DNA from 3 places in the Peribacillus frigoritolerans genome. Region 1 is predicted to be linked to each of the others. Evidence: riboswitches for the same ligand, from Rfam matches in the RefSeq annotation. Region 1 holds a riboswitch; each other region holds the start of a gene.

Region 1 (7,532 bases):
CCCACCCTTTGTCAGATGAACAGTTAGGTTTGAAGGGCTCAATGATTACGACCTTTGTTTTAGTGATTTTATATATAATTAGTGTGTTTACGGGTCTTAAGTGGGGCAAAATCCGAAGGTTTTTTGACTCCGCCCCCTTTCCACTTATCGAAAATGGACAAATCATTTACAAAAGCTTAGCAAAAGCCCGAATCTCCATCGATTTTTTATTATCGGAATTAAGAAAAGAAAAAGTCGAAGATATTCAAAAAGTGTCCCTCGCACTATGGGAACCGGGTGGTACCATTTCATTGTTTTTATACTCTCAATATGAAGCAGTAACCCCAGCAGATATGCACCTAGAAACAAATGCCTTCGCTTTTCCTAAAACGATTATTAAAGAAGGGAAGATCGATTCTAAAGAATTGAATCGGGGCGGCAAAGACGAAGCATGGCTTAAAAACAGAATCAAGATAACATATAATGCCGATGTGAACGATATTTTATTGGCAACTCTTGATAATAACGATAACTTAAAGGTCTTTTTCTACAAATAGATTTTCAGCCAAAATAAAATCCCCTCAAGCATTGTGTTAAAGCCTACATATGAATGCAGGCTTTACACACGTTCAACTTAAAGGGGATTTATAAACTCGCTTATTACTCCGACCAATTCAGTGTATTCAAGAACTTATACACATCTTCATACACCTGTTCACGTTCTTTGCCCAATGTGATAATATGACCTGATTTTTCATACCATATCAAGTGTTTATGCTGCGTATCGACTTCATTGAAAATCGCTGTAGCACTCTCAGTATAGTCGGGATCATCCAAGCGCCCTTGCAGAACAAGAGTTGGTGATGTGATTAAATCTAAATTTTCACCTGTCTCATTAATAATATTCAGCACATCTTTTAGTTGAGGCATAGGCTCTTCTTCCAGCAGCTTCACTTCTGCAGCAATTTGGTCTGCATCTTTGCCCTCAAATTTCTTATAAGCCTGTGCATAATTGAGCAAGCGGTTCTTTTGTCGATCGATACTTTTCCCTTGCGTCGGAGCGCACATTGAAACTACGCCTTTTACAGGCAATTCAATTCCCACTTTTAATGAGAACACTCCTCCTAAAGAAATTCCTACAACAGCAATTTCTTCATATCCTTCTTCTTTAAGGAATTTATAGCCATTAACTACATCTTCCCACCATTCCTTTGGACCAGTCTTAACGAGCTCCTCACCAGACACTCCATGCCCTCTATAAAGAGGTCCGTGGCAAGTATAGTCGAGATCATTCAAGTATTTCCCTAATTTCTTCATATCTCCTGTACTTCCGGTAAACCCGTGAAGTAAAAGAACAGCTCTCTTTCCACCAATATATGTGAATGGCTCTGGTGCTTTCACTTTCATCTATCTAGGACCTTCTTTCTTTGCTCTTGTTGATAAATAGAATCTAAATGATTTTCGAAAAAAAATCAATTAATACCCCTTGAGTAGGGATTCTTCTATCCTATTCCGTATTTTCATTAAAACAATTAAATCATGTATATAGTATCCTTACCACACTCTTCACAACTCATCCGTTCCGAAGCACATTTTACTATGATTAAATTTATTTAGCAATCGTCATTTAACCATTTTTTTTAAGAAAAGTAAAATGCACCTTGTGATACGATGTACAACGTATTACACTTTAAAAATGAAAAGGAGGAGAATTTATTTGGATAAAGAATTAATGAAGGGAAGCATTGACCTCCTTTTGCTTTCACTTCTTTCACAAAAAAAGCTATACGGCTATGAAATCACGAAGATCTTGAAGGAAATGAGCATGGGCAAATATCAAATAAGTGAAGGCACCCTCTACCCCGCCCTTAAACGGTTAGAAAAAAAAGAATTCATAAAAGGCCATTGGCAAGAGTCCGAGTCAGGCCGCAGGAAATATTATCATGTCACCGAAAATGGACAAACCGAACTTGAGCGGAAGCGAGAATGCTTTTTCTTCCTCGAAAAATTAGTTCGGAAAAGCACAGAGCAATTTTAAACAATATACAAAGCTTCCTAGCCCCATTAATGGAACGGTGCAGGAAGCTTTTTTTGATTTTTACTCGTGAGTTTGGGCTAATTACTCTTGAATTTGTCCTGCACTCATAATTTCGCACTGTTTATTCGTGAAATTCGTGCTGCTCTCTTTATTTTGCACTGTTTATTCGTGAAATTCTCGCTGTTTACTCAGGATTTCGCGCTATTCTCATGATTTCGTGCCATTTACCGTGAATTTTGCACTTTTATTCGTGAAATTCATGCTGCACTCATGATTTCGCTCTGTTTACTCGTGAATTTTGCACTTTTACTCGTGAGTTTCGGCCATTTACTCGTGAGTTTTGCACTTTTACTCGTGAATTTCGGCCATATACTCGTGAATTCGTTCTGCACTCATGGCGTTGCGCTCTTTATTCGTGTATTTGCACTGCACTCATGATTTTGCGCTGTTTAATCACGCTTTCCGCGCTATTCTCATGATTTAGTGCCGTTTAATCGTGAATTCCGCACGTTTTACTCGTGAGTTACTCCGTTCACGCAAAAAAAAGGACCTAATTTGGTCCTTTTTTGTCAATTCCTTTATGCTTGCGATAATTGGCGCAGGAGAGCTTCATACATTCCCCTTGAACATGCGCCCCATATTTTTCACGAAAGGCCTCGAGGCAATAGCATTTATCTTTTTCTTTTTTGGTTCCATCCATGTAGTGCATCCCTCCTGGCATTTAACTGGAGACTACACGTTTCTCCAGTTCTACGTTGATTCGTCCCAACAATACGGCACCAATGGACTGAATGATAGTTTTAACGATGATTTGGCCGATGACCGCAGCGGGTACTGCTTCCCATGGCAATATATTGGCACCCAATGGACTTAGGCCAATCACGACAAATATCACCGAATCGAAAAATCCTCCAACGATCCCGCTGTAAAACACCCTCCAACTCATCGGGAGCTTTAAACGGGTATAAATTTCCGTATCCGCTGTTTCTGCGACCACGAAGGATAATGCGGAAGCAAAAACAATCAGTAACGTATCTCCTAATAAAAATGATACACATGCAGATAAAATAAGTGCAGTGACGATGCATATATAGGTCTTCGCGCGGCCGAATTTATTCTGGACCAGATCTCGGAAGATGAAGGTTCCCCCGATGAGCAATGTTCCCATCGGGATGATGAACATGCCAAAATGTAATGGCTCAAAAGCTGCTGTAACCACATTCGCCGTGATGATGGATACTAAATACAATAAAATTCTTAACATTTCTTAATTCTCCTTATACAGAAAAAACAGCACCCTAAGAAAGAGCCCTGTTCTCCTTAGTTTTTTTGAGAGGGTAGCTAGAACCTCTTCCGCCCGGGCGGATTATCATTTTCCTTATTCATCGTAGCTTGAAAGCGATTGGAAATCAAGAAGTTTCCATACGGCCCTTTTATGTCACGGAGAATCCGGTTTTAGCAATGCACTTCAAATCTTCTTCAATGCAATGACTTTGCCGATTTCTGTCGCAAAAAACTGCTTGACCGGCTGTATATGAAAGCCGACAATCAATGATAGAGTTAGGTTACGATCTTGATATCTTATTTGGCGAGGAGGAAAAAGAATTATGAAAAAAACTACGTTTGTCTATCCTATTTATATCGCAACCACACCAGAGAAGCTTTGGGAAGCCCTGACGAGTGGTGAAGTCACGAAGAAATACCACTTTGGATTGCAAGTACAGTCTGACTGGCAAGAAGGTTCAAGCGTCAAATATATGCTGGAAGATGGGCGGATTACTGATCATGGGAATGTACTTAAGTGTGAGCCGTTGCACCTGCTCTCGTATACATGGAACATGGCAGGAGACGAAACACCTCGCAAGCAGCCTACACGGGTCACTTTTGAATTACAGAAAATGGATGATTCGACTTTAAAGTTAACGCTTAGGCATGAGGAGCTATTGGAGACAGATTTCGTATATGATGACAATACCTTTGAAGGCTTGAATAATGGTTGGCCAGCCATTCTGAGTAACCTGAAGAGCTTGCTTGAAACTGGAAGGACCCTGCCGCCAATATCAGTAGATTGGGATAGTGGAATACAATAAAAACAAATCGAAAGAGAGTTGATTTAGTATGGATACCCAAATAATTACGAAATTTAAGATAATCAAGCCAGCTAATGAAGTGTTTGAAGCCATAGTGAATCCTGAAAAAATCGGGAATTTCTGGTTCTCATCGAGTTCGGAAAGATGGGAACAAGGCCGGACGCCTGCATTGAGATACAACGAATACGATGCTGAAGTGGTTATTAATGTAATGGAAGTCGAGGAAAATAGGAAAATCGTGTTTGCGGGGGCGGAAATGATCAAGAAACGGTTGTTACCATTACACTAAAAGAGTTGGATAATACGAGTACAATTATTGAAGTAAACGAATCAGGTTTGAGTGAAGACGACCCTGAAATAATAAACAAAATGATCGGACAAAAGGAAGGTTGGGTTTATACATTAACCTGTTTAAAGGGTTATTTGGAAAATGGCGTTAATACTTTGAGAGCATCATTAGTTTTTTAATTATTAAAGGATGCTGGTTCAGATGTATAAGGCATCCGTTAATCAAGCTCCTTACTGGATGTCGATTGTCTAAATCAACTAATTTTTAAACGGGAGGAGACTTAGATGTTTCCGGAAAAAAACTCAAGGATGAATAACACCCTTGAGTTTTTGACTTTCCGTATGGTTTGACACGAAATTCAATCGGAAATCACTTTTAGATACATGCCCTTTGAAGCTTTTTTGTAGGCTTCAATTCCCATTTTCTTGACTTTGTCTGATAAACTGGATGCTCTTATTAATTGGGTTCCTTGAATAACGGAAGGATCAATGAGCCGCACTTTATTTTTCAGATAAAAATCGTAGTCCACTTGATTTTTTTTCACCTTTACGTTACCATGGATCCGTTTTAACAGATTTTGCACTTCATGGTCTTCAGTCAAGCTTAACAAGGACATGACTTCCTCATCTGTACCAAGTAAGTCATCAAGGCTGATTAGTTTTTTAGCCAAAGCCAATTTTAAGGTCTTTGCCAAAATTCCATAGCCATATATATTAAGCGGTTCCATGAAAAAATCAATAACTTCGCTATAATACGTTTTCACAAACCATTCAGCCGATTCAATATTATCCAGATACATCCTTCCATTTATTATGATTACATGGTTTAGAAAGTCATGAACGGATTCCAGTGTGATATGTCCATATTGATACATATCCCGGAGAGTATAATCTACCCGATCGGCACATAACTCAGGTGCTGGCTGTTCAAGCAATTCCCATTTTGATTGAAAAACATCTTCACATTCATATCCATACCTCTTCAGTATTAAGGGGATTTCGGATTCCATAATGACTTGTTCATATATTTTTTCATGATAATCTTCATCCTTACAATCCAGAACGAAATCAATTACATGTGAGAATGCAGTGTGGGATACGTCATGCAGCAAGCCCGCGATTTGTTCTTCCAATGACCCACCAAGCTCTTTTATTAAAAGCATCACACCAATTGAATGGTCAAATCGTGTGACATCCCACTTCTCATTAACTAAATAACTTGCCCCGCCTTGATGTATCCCCTTCAATCTTTGGACCGGTTTGCTTACTATCAGCTCTTCCAGAACTCCCTCTACAATGTGTTCCCCATAGATACTATCCAAAACTATCAATAACTGCCGCCTCCCCCATTAGTTACTCATTACAGGTAGGTGATTTCACTGATTTTTTTCTGTAAAAATTATTTCCCCCTTTTGATTTTGCTCATATTGCTTTTTTACCAATTTTTCCAATTCCTCTTCATCATTCAAATCGATATCACCCGGATTGTCCTCATCAACTCCCTCTATGATCATCATTTCATTTATTATTACCTGATCTCGTGGATACACTTTAAAAAAGTCTTCTACAGGTTTCTTTTTATCTTTATACGGTTTAGTGAATAAAAAATAGCCGGTCAGGACTATGGTAATTGAAGCAAAAATACCGAATTTCTTTTTCATTTATTCATCCCCTCAACGCTCTAATAATACCCTTATAATACCATATGAGGGTATTAACGGTACAAAATAAGTCAAACGCTGCAATGTCCTCAATCCTCCCCTTTGCAACACTGATGGAATTCCGCTTCACAAAATGGTAAAGTTTAGGAATTTATCATTCGATCTAATATTTGACATTTGGAAATCAGTGAGCTATCATCCTAATTAACCAGTGGTCAATAAATAGGAGGTGTCAAGATGTCGCCAAGGAAATCGGCAGGTAAAGAATTATCCAGGGAAATGGTGTTGAATGAAGCTAGAAACCTTTTCGCAACGTTAGGGTATTCGAATGTCTCAATGAGGCAATTGGCTAAATCATTGGATTGCAGCCATGGAGCCATTTATTATCATTTTAAAAATAAGGCGGAAATATTTTACAGTTTGGTAAAAACGGATTTTTCCGTTTTAAATAATTTAATCGATGATATCATCATGTCGGAAAATGACCCTTCTATAAAAATGGAAAAGATTTTATTGTGCTTCTTGGAGTTCGGTTTAACCCAACAGAATCATTATTCCGTCATGTTTTTATCGAAGGAAAAAGAAATTCAGCAGTTACTCCAATTTGATTCTAATAAAACATACGAAAAGCTAATCCAGTCCCTGACGGACCTAACGGACAACAAGCTAAATCCTGCATCCATTTGGTCGATTTTTCTTTCTCTTCACGGATTCATAACTTTTTATATTAATTCTGAACTATCATATCAAGATGTAAAAGGTTTAGCTTATTTTCATGTAAAAAATATCATCAGGAACATCATATAATTTTTTTGAATATTATTGACCATTGGTCAAATAAACTTTGGAGGTTTTAATATGGTAAAGAAATACCTTCATATTGAAGGGCTCATGGTCTTTTTAGCGGTGATTTACATCTATTCGTTATATGAATTCAGCTGGTGGATTTTCCTTCTATTGATTTTATCGCCTGATGTTTCCATGCTGGCCTATCTGATCAATGATCGGATTGGAGCAAGGGTTTATAACTTATTTCATACTTATATCCTGTCCATCTTCACGATTTTGCTATCCATTTTCCTAAAGTCGGATGCATTGATGCTGATTGGTTTAATTTGGACAGCGCATATAGGAATGGATCGCTTATTTGGATATGGCCTTAAATACACATCATCCTTCAAAGCTACACATATGCAAAGGTTGTAATAAGCTTAAAAGGCAGTGTGATTAAACATCACACTGCCTTTACTTTACACGCCCCGCTTGTTTCCCCATATATAGGTATGCAGCTGGGGCAGGACTTTCACATCATTCAATTCATCATCTACTATCACTTTATCAATTAACTCTTCGTACTTCTTCAATAGGCCGCTGATCAATTGACGATCATCCGCCGTCCGGCTGTCGTCATTGCCGACCTGCAGATAAAAAGGAATATCCGGGTAACGCCCATGTACATGTTTGGCATATTGATAA
Region 2 (7,532 bases), 1.8 Mb from region 1:
GGGTAAAAATGACAGATGGTAAAGTGAAGGATTTAACTCTTCAAACAGGTCTGAATACATTTGAAATCACTGTCAGCGATGGGGAAAATGAAACGGTTGCCTATACTCTCAAGGTCGAAAAACTTGAAAGTGATGATAACCTTTTAACATCGATTGGATTATCAAAAGGCTCATTAACATTCGATTCTAAAGTGACAGCTTATAATGCTTCAGTTGAAAATGAAGTCCAGTCCGTTACGGTAACTCCGACATTGAGTGACAGTACCGCAATTGTAAAGGTGAATGGAAAGGATGCTACCGGTGCCGGTGTAAAGGTTAGCCTTCCAGTCGGTAAGACAACGGTGAAGATTGTCGTTACAGCAGAAAATGGAGATGGAAAAACCTATACGCTTACGATTACACGGGCTGCAGCCAAGGAAACCGAATCGAATGATGCTCCTAAAGAGAGTGAAGTTCAAAAGGAGCCATCAACAGAAACAAGTAAAGCTCAACCTTCCTCGGATAAGGGGAATAAATCATCTTTAACATCAGCAGAATCCTCGGATAAGGGGAGTAAATCACCTTTAACATCAGCGGAATCCTCCAATAATCTAAAACAAAGCAGTGGTGTCAGCCAAGTGCCGAAAGCACAGCAAATTGAAAGTAATTCAACACAAAAACTTAAAACGGATTCTATAGAGAAGGTAGCGTCAGCAGATTCTTTAGGCGAGGAAGGCAATAATGCACCAGTGTTGAACAATCTGACTGTATCAACCGGAGTATGGAACAAATCTTTTGAATCTAATGAGCATACCTATCATATCGAGGTCGATAATGATATTTCTTCAGTCGAAATGGATGCATCGACAAATGCCAGCGGAGCAACGATTGAATATGACGGTGAGAGCAGTAAACAAGTGAAGATCAAGGATAAAGCGAAGACGGCCATTTCCGTTACCGTATCAAAGGATGGGGAGCGCCGGACTTACGTCCTTGTTTTCGAAAAGGATATGGAGGTGGAGATGGATGAGGAAGAAACCGTGGATGATGTCAAAACAAAAGAGATGGAAGTTGAGCCAACACAAATGAGTACGGCTGGCAAGAAAGTGAGCGATACATCCAATGATACAGAAGGCCGGGTTAATGTGAAACAGCCTGTCGAGACTGTGTCATTCTTTGGGAATATAAAGGATTTCTTCACCTCCCTGTTTAAATAGGATCGTTCTGAATCCTGCAAAAAAGGACAAGGTTTAGGCTTGTCCTCGGATTCATAATTTTATGGGCAACATGATTTGGACCTCGGTTCCATGGTTTAGTTCGCTGTTAAAGCGGACCTTTCCCCGATGCGCCTCGATGATTCGGCAACTGACTGTCAGTCCTAATCCGGTTCCTTTTTCTTTAGAAGAATAGAAAGGTTCTCCAAGATGCTTTATCCGGTTTTTTTCAATTCCGCTTCCATTATCTTTGATGGTGATGGAAAGGTTATTGTCCATGCGTTCGAAATCAATCCAAATGTGATCGGCGGATGCCTCCATCGAATTCTTGAGCATGTTTATGAAAACTTGTTTTAATTGGTTTCCCTCACATAAAAGAAGTGGTATTTCGTTTTTAACAGATATTGATATTTGGGTGGGGTACGAGTCCGCCTCTGGTTTCAACAAGGTTTTGACATCATTCATCAGGTCGATGATTTGATGTTTGCTGAATGGAAGTTCCTGTGGTTTTGCCAGAACGAGTAACTCGCTTACAATAAGATTGATCCGGTCCAACTCACTTAACATGATTGTGTAGTATTGTTCATAGGGATGGTCGCTCTTTTTAAGCAGCTGGACGAAACCTTTTAAAGAAGTCAGCGGGTTTCGTACCTCGTGGGCCACACTTGCGGCAAGTTCGCCGACTATCGATAATTTTTCGGTTCTTCTTAAGCGTGCTTCGGTTTCCCGGATTTGAGTGACCTCTTTAGCATAAGTAATGATTCCGACTAAATCCTCGCCAACCATCATCGGAACAAACGTACAAGAAAGTAAGATGGACTTCCCGTACTTCGTCAGGAATTCTATATCTTTCCCTTTTTTGATCCCCTTATGGTTTTCCATGACATATTGGCAAGATGTACGGATCAATTCCGCGTCTTCTGCTGAGAAGTTCAAATTAATGAATGAGGCTCCATGTATTTCTTCCTGTTGAAAGCCTGTTACCGTTTCAAATCTAGGATTCACGGTCGTGATCATTCCGTTTAAATCAAGCATCAGCATCGGATATGGGTTGTGTTCAAACAATGATTTATAGCGTTGTTCACTTTCGAATAATTGATTCTCCGCGACAACCCTTTCAGAAATATCCCTGCCAATGACGACTAAGCCTTTTCGTGAACCATCCTCATTGAACAGGGGAACTTTGATCGTATCAAATGTCTTGTGATTGCCATCGGGAAGAGGGATGATTTCCTCACACCGTGTGATTTCCCCTTTTAGCCACGTTTCTTCATCGGAAACTTCACAGTAGATCAACGACTCTTTATAAAATTCCGAGTATTCTGCGAGCTCACTGTCTCTTTTTCCCTTATAATCTACATGCTCCAATTGAAATAATTGCAGCCCGAAAGTATTGGATTCAAGCCATCGGCCATCACCATCCTTGAAGTTAACGAAATCCACCATTGAATTGATGAGTGTACGCCGACGTTGTTCCGCTTCTTTTAATCGTTTGAATTCTTCCCTTTTAGCTAAATAAAGATATAAGACCAAGCCTATTGATAAAAGGAAAACAAAGCCTTCCACTCTTTGAAGTTGAATAAAAACCTCTTTATTTTGGATATTTGTAGTTAAAAAATAGTCGAACACGACTAATGTAAGAATCCCGGATAGGATATATATTGCTAAGATGGAGCGTTTGGACATGGAGATTCTCCCTGATTTTAAGACATTTCAAAGGTAAAATTACATACACATTTTAACAAACTATCGGAAAAAAATATATGCAGAATCCTAAATAAAAAAACAGGGCCAATGTGGTCACCTGTTTTTTCTGAAGAAGGTAAGTTTCTTTTTCTTTTTTGCACGCTTATAGATAATGAAAAATAGTAAGAAGAGGAGTGCGAGTGCAGCTAGCGTATATTGGTTCATTTCAACAGATAGCAGTCCATAGGGAATCAGCGATAGGAAGAAAAAGTATATAAGGTTGCCAAGCCCCGTCGCTAATAAAAAATCCTTGAACGTGACAGTGCTGACTCCAGCTGCCAAGTTAATTAAGCTTGTTGGGATAAGCGGGAAAATCCTGCCTGTAAAAACGTACATGAAGCCATGCTCCACAACGGTTTCTTGCCACTTTTCGCCAATCTTCTTTAAGAGAAGCTCCTGAAACCAGTTTCTTGCTGCATAAAAAATGAATCCTGAGGCAACAACACTTGTAAACCAACTCCATAGATAGCCATATATGAATCCGAATATCGTGACATTGATAGTCAGGAGCAAAATTAAGGGGATGATTGTAAAAGAATTTTGTACAAACATCAATACGAATGTCACAATAAATGTAAGCAAAAGGTTTTCCTTCAATATGCTAATAACAGAATCTAGGTCACTTTTCCAAACTAATGTGAACAGCTCTGCATTAGAGTATATAAATATTGCAATTACAAGTAGACCGATTATGGTCAGGACTTTTTTCAAAGGGCCACCACCATTCTTACTAATAGTTTATCATTTTCGAGTTCATTGGTGAAAAAAAAGAGCTGCCGCATCATGCAGACAGCTCTTTTCCATTATAGTGGCTTAACGGCGCGAAGATTCCTTTTAAAGCCACTTTTCAAACTGAATTCTTTTGTTCATTCCATAAATGATTGGCGCTCCAATCAGGAGGACAACGAACTCACCGACAGCTGTAGTCATCCAGCTTAGCCAGAATGGCAAGCCAAAGGCAAGGTTCAGTTCAATTGCAATTAAAAACATTGTGAACGTGAAAAAGATAATCGTGGCGATCATCCGTCCTTTAATGCCTTTTATGAAACGAGATACATAAATGACAAGCAATAAGGCGAGCAGGGATTGCCCCACCCCAAAAATCAAATCATATGGTACCATCGGTGAAAAGAGCAGATTCGATATGAAGACTCCGCCAACGATACCGTAGATATACTTTTTATTGAATACAATCAGATGATTCAACATTTCCGGTACACGGAATTGGAACATCTCAAAAGCTATTGGTTTAAACACCAATGAGACCGCCACATACAAGGCAGCCAATAACCCGTTTATCACGAGTGTACGAACATTCATTTTACTCTCTCCCTAGTTTTTTATCGTGGGATGGTTACGAACCACGTGTAGGCGTTTACCCGATGTTTAATAGTATCTCATGTAAGCTTGTTTCGTCAATTTGTAAAGAATGGTTTTAATTTATTAGTTTCCAAGCAGGAGAAGTAGCACAATAGGATTTTGATTTATTGCAATGAAGGATGATATTATTTCAATATGTACGTCAAAGGAGTGAATATAATATGTCGATCGAGAGTGTAAAAAGCCATTTTAAAAAATGGAATCGGGAAGGCGACGTAAAGGAGTTTGAAACATCGAGTGCTACGGTGATTGAGGCAGCGGAAACCATCGGTGTTATCCCAGCGCGGATTGCTAAGACTCTTTCCTTTAAAGGGGAAGGTGAACACGCGATTTTGGTAGTTGCCGCAGGGGACGCCAAAGTGGATAATAAGAAATTTCGTCAGACATTCGGTTTCAAGGCACGAATGCTTTCGCCTGAAGAAGTGCTTGCACAGACCGGCCATGCAATCGGAGGAGTTTGCCCGTTTGGTCTGGCAAACGATTTAGCTGTTTTTCTTGATGTATCAATGAAGCGCTTCGAGTCATTGTTCCCGGCTTGCGGCAGTGCGAACTCTGCAATAGAACTTACACTCGCTGAATTGTTTGAATATTCAGGTGCGAAGGATTGGGTGGATGTTTGTAAGGGTTGGGAAGAAAAGGAGAATGAGGAAACGGCGGTAGGCAATACAGTTGATGGCATTTGATCAATGGGTGCCAAAAAATTAGATTAACATGATTGGGATTGAGTCCACTGCAGTGGACTTTATTTGTGGGGGCCGCATGCATTTCTATGATTAAAGCGGAAAACGGGCAGAAAGTGTTCCTGAGCGGAGGTTGAAAGATGTTAAATGGAAGCGAAAGAAAAAGCAATAGCAGCTATCTTAGTCTTAAAACTCTTTATGAAGAAAATATAACGGTTAAGAGCATTGCCCAGGAGCTTGAGTTTTGCCATAAAAATGATCTGGCTCTGGATATTCAGAAAGCATTGGAAAAAAAGAATTTTGATATATTGGCAGTCAAAGATCAAGGGGAAATCATCGGGTATATCGAAAGGGAAGAACTAGGTGAAGGGAGTATTTCTGAATATTTAAAAAGCTTTTCACCAAGGGAAATGGTTTCGGATTCAACCCCTTTGATCCAGCTTCTCCATATTTTCAAGAATAAAACAAGGGTGTTCGTATTAGAGAATAATTCAATTAAAATGTTGATTACCCATGCCGACCTTCAAAAGCCTCCGATCAGGATGCTGATATTCGGATATATTACCTTATTGGAAATGAGGATGAGTGATATCATCCTGGATAGATTCGGCGATGGCAGCTGGTATCCAATGATCAGCGAAGACCGTTTAGAAAAGGCAACCGAATTATATAGAAGGAGAATCGATAAAAATGAGGATATCAATATAATAGAGTGCCTGCAAATCAGTGATAAATTCGATATTATACATAAAGATAAAGAATTGAGGTGCTTCTTCCAAATCCCTTCGAAAAGTAAAGGGAAGAAGGATGCGAACGCCATCCGGAAATTACGGGATAAGATTTCCCATGCTAATGAACTGGGTCTGGACATGTCATGGATGGAAATCATCGAGGTTGTCGAGTCCTGCGGCCGACTGCTCGAAATCTCTGAATCCTATCCTTACGAAAAATAAGATCCGGCTAATCATGCTGGTTCTTTTTTAGCTCATCCAGACAGAAAAAAACTGCCCATATCAGGCAGTCTCCCCGAAAATTCAAAACTCCGGCAGTTGATCCAGGTTATTTTCCTTTATCCCATCGGGCTCACTCCGCAATATGTCACGTCCATATTTATGAAAGACGTCAACATTGGCCAGGTTGCCAGCCTTTGCTTCCGCAAGGGCTGTGGGGTAGTCGAGTTCGCGGCCGGAGTTCGTCTTGATGGCGATAATATTGTCCTCTTCATTTTTCCTTACGGCGATGATTTCTTCTTTTCCTGCTGAATCAGGTTGGTTTGCTTGCGGTGTTCCCTGCTGTTTATATGATTCATAGGCTTTTTCAAATTGGTCCATGTTTTGGACACCTCCTATTTATAGGGTGAGCCATTTTTTCTGCAATATACAAACCGGATTTCGTCCAACTTGAGCCGTTATTTCGTCCAAATGGGCCGATTTTTCGGCACTTTTTTTAAGTGAATGCTGTCTTCTTGGCCTGTTTGCAGTGGCATGGCACTTGCATCTATTTTAAGTAAGTAGTAGCAGGTTTAAGTAGTGCAAGTTTAAGTAGTAGCAAGAAATAATATCCACTGGATTAAGGGAGGAAAATGAATCATGAATGTAAAACAAGGGGCAAGCACTGTAAATGCAAAACAACAGGTTAAGACAATGAAAGCGGCGGTCGTCAATGAATTTAACCAAAAACTTGAGATTAAAGAAGTACCCATCCCGGAATTGGAGTATGGTGAGATATTAGTGAAAATTAAAGCCTGTGGCGTGTGTCATACCGATCTACATGCGGTCCATGGTGATTGGCCGGTAAAACCCAAGCTTCCGCTTATCCCCGGACATGAGGGTGTGGGTATTATAGAAAAGGTGGCAGAAGGCGTAACTTCCTTGAAAGTGGGTGACCGTGTTGGGATCCCATGGCTTTATTCGGCATGTGGCGATTGTGAATATTGTCTGACTGGAAGGGAAACGCTTTGCTTGGATCAATTGAATGCAGGTTATTCCGTGGACGGCGGGTATGCGGAATATTGTAAAGCACCTGCCAAATATGTGGTGAAGGTTCCTGAAGGGCTTGACTTTGCGGAGGTATCACCGATTTTCTGTGCAGGTGTAACGACTTATAAGGCGCTTAAGGTATCAGAAGCAAAACCTGGTGATTGGGTAGCGATTTATGGAATTGGCGGATTGGGACATGTTGCCCTGCAATACGCAAAAGCGATGGGCTTTAATGTTATTGCTGTCGATATTCAAGATGATAAGCTTGATCTGGCAACGGAACTGGGGGCGGATTACACGGTTAATGGGCTTAAGACCGATCCTGTACAGGCCATAAAGGATAAGGTTGGCGGTGTGCAGGCATCCATTTCTGTGGCGGTTACGAAAAAAGCATTCGAACAGGCTTACAGTTCAGTCAAGAGGGGCGGCACACTTGTCGTAGTCGGATTGCCGAATGATGAACTTCCAATCCCGATTTTTGATACAGTGTTAAATGGGGTAACTGTAAAAGGGTCCATCGTTGGGACGAGAAAAGATTTACAGGAAGCTGTTCA
Region 3 (7,532 bases), 1.9 Mb from region 1:
TATAGTGACTAAAAGATTGATCACAAAAAAACCCCCTTCTAAAAGGAGGTCACTGATCTATTATCCTCAAAAGAACTCGTGATATAATGCCTGAATCGCCGTCTCTTCGTTGTGCCCTTTCACACCGAACATCATGCTTACCTCAGAAGAGCCCTGGTTGATCATCTCAATATTCACCTTTGCTTCGGCCAAGGCTTTTGACGCTCTTGCCGTTGTACCGACATTATGACGCATCCCTTCCCCTACAACCATGATCAAGGCCAGATCATGCTCCACATTCACTTCATCGGCATGCAGCTCTTTCTTGATTCGGGAAATGATTTTATTCTCGGCTTCACCTTTCATCTGGTCCTGCCTTAGAATAAGCGTCACATCATCGATGCCTGATGGAATATGCTCATATGAAACTCCATAATCTTCGAGGATGTGCAGCAGTTTCCGGCCAAAACCAACTTCCCGGTTCATCAAATATTTGCTAATGTAAATACTGCAAAATCCTTTATCACTTGCAATCCCAATAACGGGCCCGTTCGTATTATCCCGTGTATTCACAATGCGGGTCCCTTGTGCCGCCGGATTGTTCGTATTCTGGATATGGACAGGTATTCCCGCACGGAATGCAGGAATCAGCGCCTCATCATGAAATACCGAGAAACCTGCATAAGAAAGCTCACGCATCTCACGATAGGTTAGTTCCCGAATTCCCTTCGGATTGGAAACCACATTTGGATTCACCGCATAAACGGCATCCACGTCCGTAAAGTTCTCATACAAATCAGCTTTGACCCCATTCGCAAGAATCGAACCAGTAATATCTGAACCGCTTCTTGAGAAGGTTAACACATCACCATCTAACGTATATCCAAAGAACCCTGGGAATACAACGATTCCTGGCTCATCACGCAGAGCATATAACCGATCATAAGACTCTGGCAGCACCTTGGTGAATCCACCTTCATCCGTTACGATCAAGCCGGCCTTCTTTGGATTGATATACTGTGCCTCTACACCACGGCTTTGAAAATAACCTGCGACCAGCTTCGCATTATTATCCTCGCCGCTGGCCTTCAAGGCATCCAGATAGCGCTTCGGGTTAGTTTGGTCTGCATGCAGCAGTGCCATTAAATTCTCATGAATCCCAGTGATGACACTCTCGGATATATCCAGCTCTTCAGCAATGCTCGCATAGCGGGATACAACATCTTCTATCAAATGCTCTCCGTTATCCCCGCGCAGCTGCTGTTCCGCAGCTTCAATCAATAAATCCGTCACCTTTATATCATCGGAATTGCGTTTTCCTGGAGCCGAAACGACCACAATCTTCCTCTCTGGATCAGAAACAACAATTTCGAATACCTTCCTCAACTGTTCACCTGACGCAAGTGAACTTCCACCAAACTTTGCAACTTTCATCTCGACATCCCCTATTTTCGTAAATATTCTGTCAAAATCAACTCTCCCTATTATTACGCTTTTTCTCGAAACAATCAAGTGGAAATTCCATTATAGGAGGACACTTGTATTTTTAAAAAGGACAAATCATCAGGACGACTGATAAAGAATGGCTAAAAACAAGGAAAAAGACAACGGGCATATGCCCATTGTCTCTCCTATTCTTTAGCGATTATCCACAGTTTCCGGATATAAGTCATGGTTCATCAAGCGGTAATTCGCCATTTCCTCATACTTAGTACCTGGTTTCCCATAATTCGTGTAAGGGTCGATGGAAATTCCGCCCCTAGGCGTGAACTTGCCCCAGACTTCAATATATTTAGGATCCATCAATTCGATTAAATCATTCATGATGATGTTCATGCAGTCTTCATGGAAATCACCGTGATTGCGGAAGCTGAATAAATAAAGTTTCAAAGACTTGCTTTCCACCATTTTCACACTGGGAATATAGCTGATGTAAATGGTAGCAAAGTCCGGCTGGCCCGTTATCGGACATAAGCTAGTGAATTCCGGGCAATTGAATTTGACGAAATAATCCCGGTTCGGATGCTTGTTATCGAATGACTCAAGGATTTCAGGCGCATAGTCAAATGTATATTTTGTTCCTTGATTCCCAAGCAGTGTAATATCTTTTTTTAATTCTTCTTCTTTTCTTCCAGACATGAAAAGTCCTCCTAATCCCACGTTTCAGGGAGATTCATAAAATGGGCCTCTATATAACAAAAACCATATCTCCTCAAAGATATGGTTGATTCGCGAAAAATATCAAAGCCATAGTTTTTTTAAGAGGGTGATGCTATGAACCTCTCCCGTTTATCGGGAAATATTTTAAAATTGTCTTAGTAAATATAAAAAAAAATAGTCAATCTGTCAATGCAACTCTCTTAAATTGGGTTTGATTCCTTTATATATTCAGTTTAAAATGGAAAAAGCAGTTCAACCTATAAGAAAGAAGAGAATATACACATGTGGATTTTTGCAGCACTCATCACAAGCTTATGTTTCGGAATCAATAACAGCATTTTCAAATGGAGCAGCGGAAAAGGATATTCCAAGATACATATCCAATTTTTCTTTTATTTTTCAGCTTTTATTTTGTCCATTATTTATGGAGTATTTATGGATGGTTTACAGCTGAACTGGCTGTCCATCATGCTTGGTGCAGCAATTGGTGTACTGAACGCTAATGGTAACATCCAGATGGCAAGCGCCTTTGAAAAAGGGCCGGCAAGCTTGACATCACCATTAATCGCAGCGAATGCAATATTCCCCATACTCTGTGCAGCTTTAATTTTTCACGAACATATTTCTTCCTTGCAGTGGAGTGGAATCGTCTGCATGTTTCTCGCTACATTAGTTATCCAGTATACACCTAACGCCAAAGGTAACCATCAATATGTCCCTTGGATCATGCACACATTATTCTCCATCTTATCATTTGGTGTGCTCGGAATTCTAATGACGACATCAACACGTCTTCATTTAAACTCCCTTGATATCCTTGTATCAATGTATGGAGGCGGAATGCTTTATCTTCTTTCAGCTCTGGCCTTTAAAAAAGAAAAAATCAAGCTAAAGGAAGTCAAAATCGGTTCCTTAGTAGGTTTTTTAAGCATGATAGGCTATGGATGTTATTTCTTTGCATTGAACACCGGGATTGCAAGCATCATTTTCCCTGTCGTCAGCCTGAACTGTTTAGTTGTCGTATTCGCTGGATGTTATTTATTCAAGGAAAAACTAAAAACCTATCAAATTGCCGGTGTTCTTGCAGCATTAATCGGTATTATTTTAACTAAAATATGAATATAGTTCGTTTACAAAAACAACCTGGCTGTCATGTGTACAAGCCAGGTCATTTTCTATTTAAACGGGAAATGGGGCAGGTCAAAAAAAAAAAAAAAAAATGTTGACACATCCATAAAAATATCAGATAATTTTGAATATTAATTCTTTCAATTTTACTGCTTTTGAAATGTTTGATTATTCTTCTGCCATGGGTATAAAAGAAATAGGTACAACCACCTCATTTAATTCTGAATCAAGAAAGGAAAGATGCATAATGGTAAAAGTTACAGTAACAGTTGATTTCCAAGGAAAATCTTATCAAACTAACGTCCTTACTAAACCGGGTACAGATCATGAAGTAATTTTACAACAAGCCCTTCATCAAGTTGAAAAGCAATGGAAAGCATAAAAAAGCAGGCATCGTAATAGATACCTGCTTTTTTATTACCATTAAATAATATCCAAAATATTTTTCATATGCACGATTAAAGACCCTCTTGCAGCAATTCCCTCCTATTAAAAAATACACTTTTAATTGTTTTTTTCAAAAGATACTAAAATTAAGTTGTCAGTTTGTGTACTAGAATTTTTTATAATGAAAAAATATCCAATTGAAATGGTCTTTTAAAGACCGTCTCAGCTGTAGACAATTTAAACGTTAATTTCCACTCCAGGCACTCGCTTTCCGCGGGCGGTCCGGGAGCCTCCGCGGCACCTTTGCGCCTGCGGGGTCTCCCTTGGACTCGCTTTTCCCGCAGGAGTCTCGTACCCTCCGTTCCAATCAACTTTGCTTTAAAATTTAGATAGAACCCCTTTTGTCTACAAACTTGATAATAATTGATTTTTGGTTCTTTTAAGCTAAGTTACTTATTAATGGCACGGAACGTTCTTGAAGGCTATCGGAAAACAGACTATAAGAAATGAGTTTCTTCTTGTATTGATTAACTACATCCACGTGGTCATTGTAAATGTACACAAATAACTTAACATCAATTTTGCCTTTTTTAGTATCAATGACTAATGGAGTCCCACTGTCCTCTGGATGTAAAAATAATTGCTCGTTACCCGGGAATATATGATTTTTCTTCAAAAATCTGGCGTTATTAAAATGATTAATAACTTGAATTTTTTCTTCACCTTCCAAACGTTTTCCGTCAAAGGATACGATCGCATTCCCGCCACTAATTTCTGAGTGTATTTTAAATTTGCTGATAATCCAATTAACAGCATCGGTTGGAAGACAGGAAACCAATATTTTTAACAAACTTAAGATAATTGTCAAAATCAAAACCGGCAATGTCAATTCATCATCTCCGCTACATTTATAAATTATTTCTTTCTTATATAACTTATTATATCAATAGGGCTGGCAGTTTTTCTTAGAAGATGTGTCCGTTCTATTAACGTTTTACTTTGGTAAAACATTGTACTTAAACGCAATTTCCCCTTAATAAATATAATGTTCCGAAATGGTTATACTAAACAAAAGATTTCATCCACATCCTTCTTAACAAATTTATACTTATTAAAATACAAAAAAACTGGGCGTCATCAAGACGCCCAGCTTTTCCGGAATCGATTATTGATATCCCCAAATCATTGTTAGCATTGTACCGAAAATTGTAACCAATGCAACGAACAATCCATAATAAACGTTTGTGTAAATCGATGCTTTATCTTCAGACTCACCTGCGTGCATGAACATAACTAATTGCAGTGCAGCTTGCATGAAAGCTGTAACAAGCAGGATGATCATGGCCATTTTCAGTGAGAGATCAAACATGATAACTGATAGTGCGACCAAAGTCAGGACTAGAGAAAACGCAAATCCCATAACTTGGCCCCGTGGGAATAATTCTTTCATATTACATCATTCCTTTCAGATAGACGAAACTGAAGATGAAAATCCAGACAACGTCCAAGAAATGCCAGTAAAGTGAAAAGATGAAAGCCTTGTTTGTTGTTTCTGGAGTCATACCGCGCTTTTTGATCTGCATGACGATGAAGGTTCCCCAGAATAAACCAAGTGTAACGTGAGCTCCATGCGTACCTAGTAATGTAAACAAACTAGATAAGAAAGCACTTGTTTGAATGGTTGCTCCTTCATGTACATACTCCACGAATTCATAAATTTCGACTCCCAAGAAGCCTAAACCAAGAATAAGGGTGATAATGAAGAAACCAATCGTTGCTTTCTGTCTGCCAAGTCTCATTGCATTGATTCCAAGACCTATGGTAAAACTACTTGTTAAAAGAAAGATTGTTTGGAACATCAGGGTTGGGAGTTTAAAAAGATGTTCCCCTGTTGGACCATTTCCAGTTCCATCAACCAATACAAAATAAGTGGCGAACAGTGTAGCGAAAAGAGCTATTTCTGCTCCTAGGAAAATCCAGAATCCAAAAATCTTTAAGCGATTTTCTTCCGTGCTATATTCTAGTGGCAGCGAGTTATCTATTTTCATTACTTAGCACCTCGCAATTTATTTTCAGTTTCTTCGATCTCTTCAACAGAGATATAACGTCCGTGATCTTTTTCGAATGAACGGTGAATCATACAAGCAAAGATACCGATCGTTGCAATGATTGCAATGATCCACATGCTGAATACCATCGCAAAGCCCCAAACGAAGAAGATACAGCTCATGATAAACGGCACACCACTGTTATTTGGCATATGGATCTTTTCTACTTTACCGCCAAATAACTTAAAGCCTTTTTTCTTTGAATCCCAGAAAGCTTCTGTAGAATCAACTGTTGGCACAATTGCAAAGTTATATTCAGGAATTGGTGTATGTGTAGCCCACTCTAGTGAACGTGCATCCCATGGATCGTTTGAAATATTTCTTGACGCATAACGAGTGCTCCAATAGATATTGTACACAATAAGTGCAAAACCTATTGCCAAGCCAATCGCTCCAACGAAAGAGAGCATATTCAATGGACCATACCCTGTTGATTCAGAGTACGTATACATACGACGTGCCTGCCCATCTAAACCAGTGATGAACATCGGGAAGAATGTTACATTAAAGCCGATTGTAATGAACCAGAACGACCATTTCCCAATTTTTTCGCTCAACATGAAACCGAACATTTTTGGCCACCAGTACGTAAAACCAGCAAGTACGGCAAATACAGTACCAGGGATTAAAACGTAGTGGAAGTGAGCTACTAAGAACATTGTATTATGGTATTGGTAGTCAGCACTTGCCATTGCAAGCATAACCCCTGTTACCCCACCGAGCGTGAAAATCGGAATGAAAGCTAAAGAGTATAGCATAGGAACGGTAAACACGATTTTACCTTTCCAAAGTGTGAACAACCAGTTGAAAATCTTAACACCGGTCGGGACGGCAATTGCCATCGTGGTAATCGAGAAGATACCATTAACCATTGCACCGTGACCCATTGTATAGAAATGGTGAGCCCATACAATGAAAGATAGAGTAGAAATAGCTACCATGGAGATAACCATCGAATTATACCCGTACAGGTTACGACGTGCAAATGTCGAAATGATTTCACTGTAAATACCGAAAGCCGGAAGGATTACTATATAAACTTCAGGATGTCCCCAAACCCAGAACAAGTTCGCCCAAAGCATATCGCTACCGCCATTGGCCATCGTAAAGAATTGAGTTCCGAATAGACGATCCATTGTCATCAACGCAAGTGCCACTGTCAATACAGGGAAAGCGAAAACGATAATGAAGTTTGTGATCAAGATAGACCATGTGAACATTGGCATTTTCATTAAGTTCATGCCAGGTGCTCTCATTTTCAAGATTGTTACGATAAAGTTGATACCAGTCAGTAATGTACCGATACCAGCTATTTGAATTGCAATCGCGTAATAGTTCGAACCTACTGATTCACTGAAATCGTTACTTGCCAGCGGGAAGTAAGATGTCCAACCTGCATCAGGAGAACCACCGACTACGAAAGAGATGTTAAATAGCATTGCCCCCATGAAGAATAACCAGAAGCTTACTGCGTTCAGACGTGGGAATGCTACGTCACGCGCTCCAATTTGCAATGGTGTGACAATGTTCATTAACCCAATGATAAATGGCATAGCCATGAACAGGATCATGACGACCCCGTGTGTTGTAAATACCTCATTATAATGCTGTCCATCCAAAAGACCGTTATCTGGAATAGCCGTTTGAGCACGCATCATAAGAGCATCGACGCCACCACGGAAAAGCATAAGCAGTGCTGCCAAGATGTACATGATACCAATACGTTTATGGTCAACCGTTGTTAACCACTCACGCCATAAGTAACCCCAT

What was found. Region 1 has a riboswitch for preQ1 ahead of ABOA58_RS20685 (VUT family protein). Riboswitches for the same ligand answer to the same signal wherever they lie in the genome.
Region 2: another riboswitch for preQ1. It lies ahead of ABOA58_RS02305 (QueT transporter family protein); the one in region 1 lies ahead of ABOA58_RS20685 (VUT family protein).
Region 3: another riboswitch for preQ1. It lies ahead of queF (preQ(1) synthase); the one in region 1 lies ahead of ABOA58_RS20685 (VUT family protein).

What each region holds. Positions count from the first base shown of each region.
Region 1 covers NZ_CP158190.1:4,224,745-4,232,276, forward strand. Annotated here, with positions in the region: gene ABOA58_RS20665 (DUF421 domain-containing protein) at 1-536, shown strand, start outside; gene ABOA58_RS20670 (alpha/beta hydrolase) at 640-1,386, opposite strand; gene ABOA58_RS20675 (PadR family transcriptional regulator) at 1,697-2,017, shown strand; gene ABOA58_RS20680 (hypothetical protein) at 2,568-2,717, opposite strand; gene ABOA58_RS20685 (VUT family protein) at 2,739-3,281, opposite strand; PreQ1 riboswitch class I at 3,332-3,374, opposite strand; gene ABOA58_RS20690 (SRPBCC family protein) at 3,625-4,107, shown strand; partial or broken gene ABOA58_RS20695 (SRPBCC family protein) at 4,136-4,575, shown strand; gene ABOA58_RS20700 (HD domain-containing protein) at 4,755-5,726, opposite strand; gene ABOA58_RS20705 (hypothetical protein) at 5,772-6,056, opposite strand; gene ABOA58_RS20710 (TetR/AcrR family transcriptional regulator) at 6,294-6,863, shown strand; gene ABOA58_RS20715 (DUF4260 domain-containing protein) at 6,915-7,262, shown strand; gene queE (7-carboxy-7-deazaguanine synthase QueE) at 7,307-7,532, opposite strand, start outside.
Region 2 covers NZ_CP158190.1:476,313-483,844, forward strand. Annotated here, with positions in the region: gene ABOA58_RS02290 (cadherin-like beta sandwich domain-containing protein) at 1-1,196, shown strand, start outside; gene ABOA58_RS02295 (PAS domain S-box protein) at 1,248-2,879, opposite strand; gene ABOA58_RS02300 (TVP38/TMEM64 family protein) at 2,994-3,650, opposite strand; gene ABOA58_RS02305 (QueT transporter family protein) at 3,774-4,259, opposite strand; PreQ1 riboswitch class I at 4,266-4,310, opposite strand; gene ABOA58_RS02310 (YbaK/EbsC family protein) at 4,481-5,002, shown strand; gene ABOA58_RS02315 (hypothetical protein) at 5,140-5,952, shown strand; gene ABOA58_RS02320 (DUF3892 domain-containing protein) at 6,034-6,330, opposite strand; gene adhP (alcohol dehydrogenase AdhP) at 6,643-7,532, shown strand, end outside.
Region 3 covers NZ_CP158190.1:556,778-564,309, reverse strand. Annotated here, with positions in the region: gene ABOA58_RS02755 (aspartate kinase) at 67-1,413, opposite strand; gene queF (preQ(1) synthase) at 1,618-2,118, opposite strand; PreQ1 riboswitch class I at 2,223-2,268, opposite strand; gene ABOA58_RS02745 (EamA family transporter) at 2,422-3,258, shown strand; gene ABOA58_RS02740 (BA3454 family stress response protein) at 3,392-3,649, shown strand; gene ABOA58_RS02735 (YfmQ family protein) at 4,094-4,543, opposite strand; gene qoxD (cytochrome aa3 quinol oxidase subunit IV) at 4,820-5,104, opposite strand; gene qoxC (cytochrome aa3 quinol oxidase subunit III) at 5,106-5,702, opposite strand; gene qoxB (cytochrome aa3 quinol oxidase subunit I) at 5,702-7,532, opposite strand, start outside.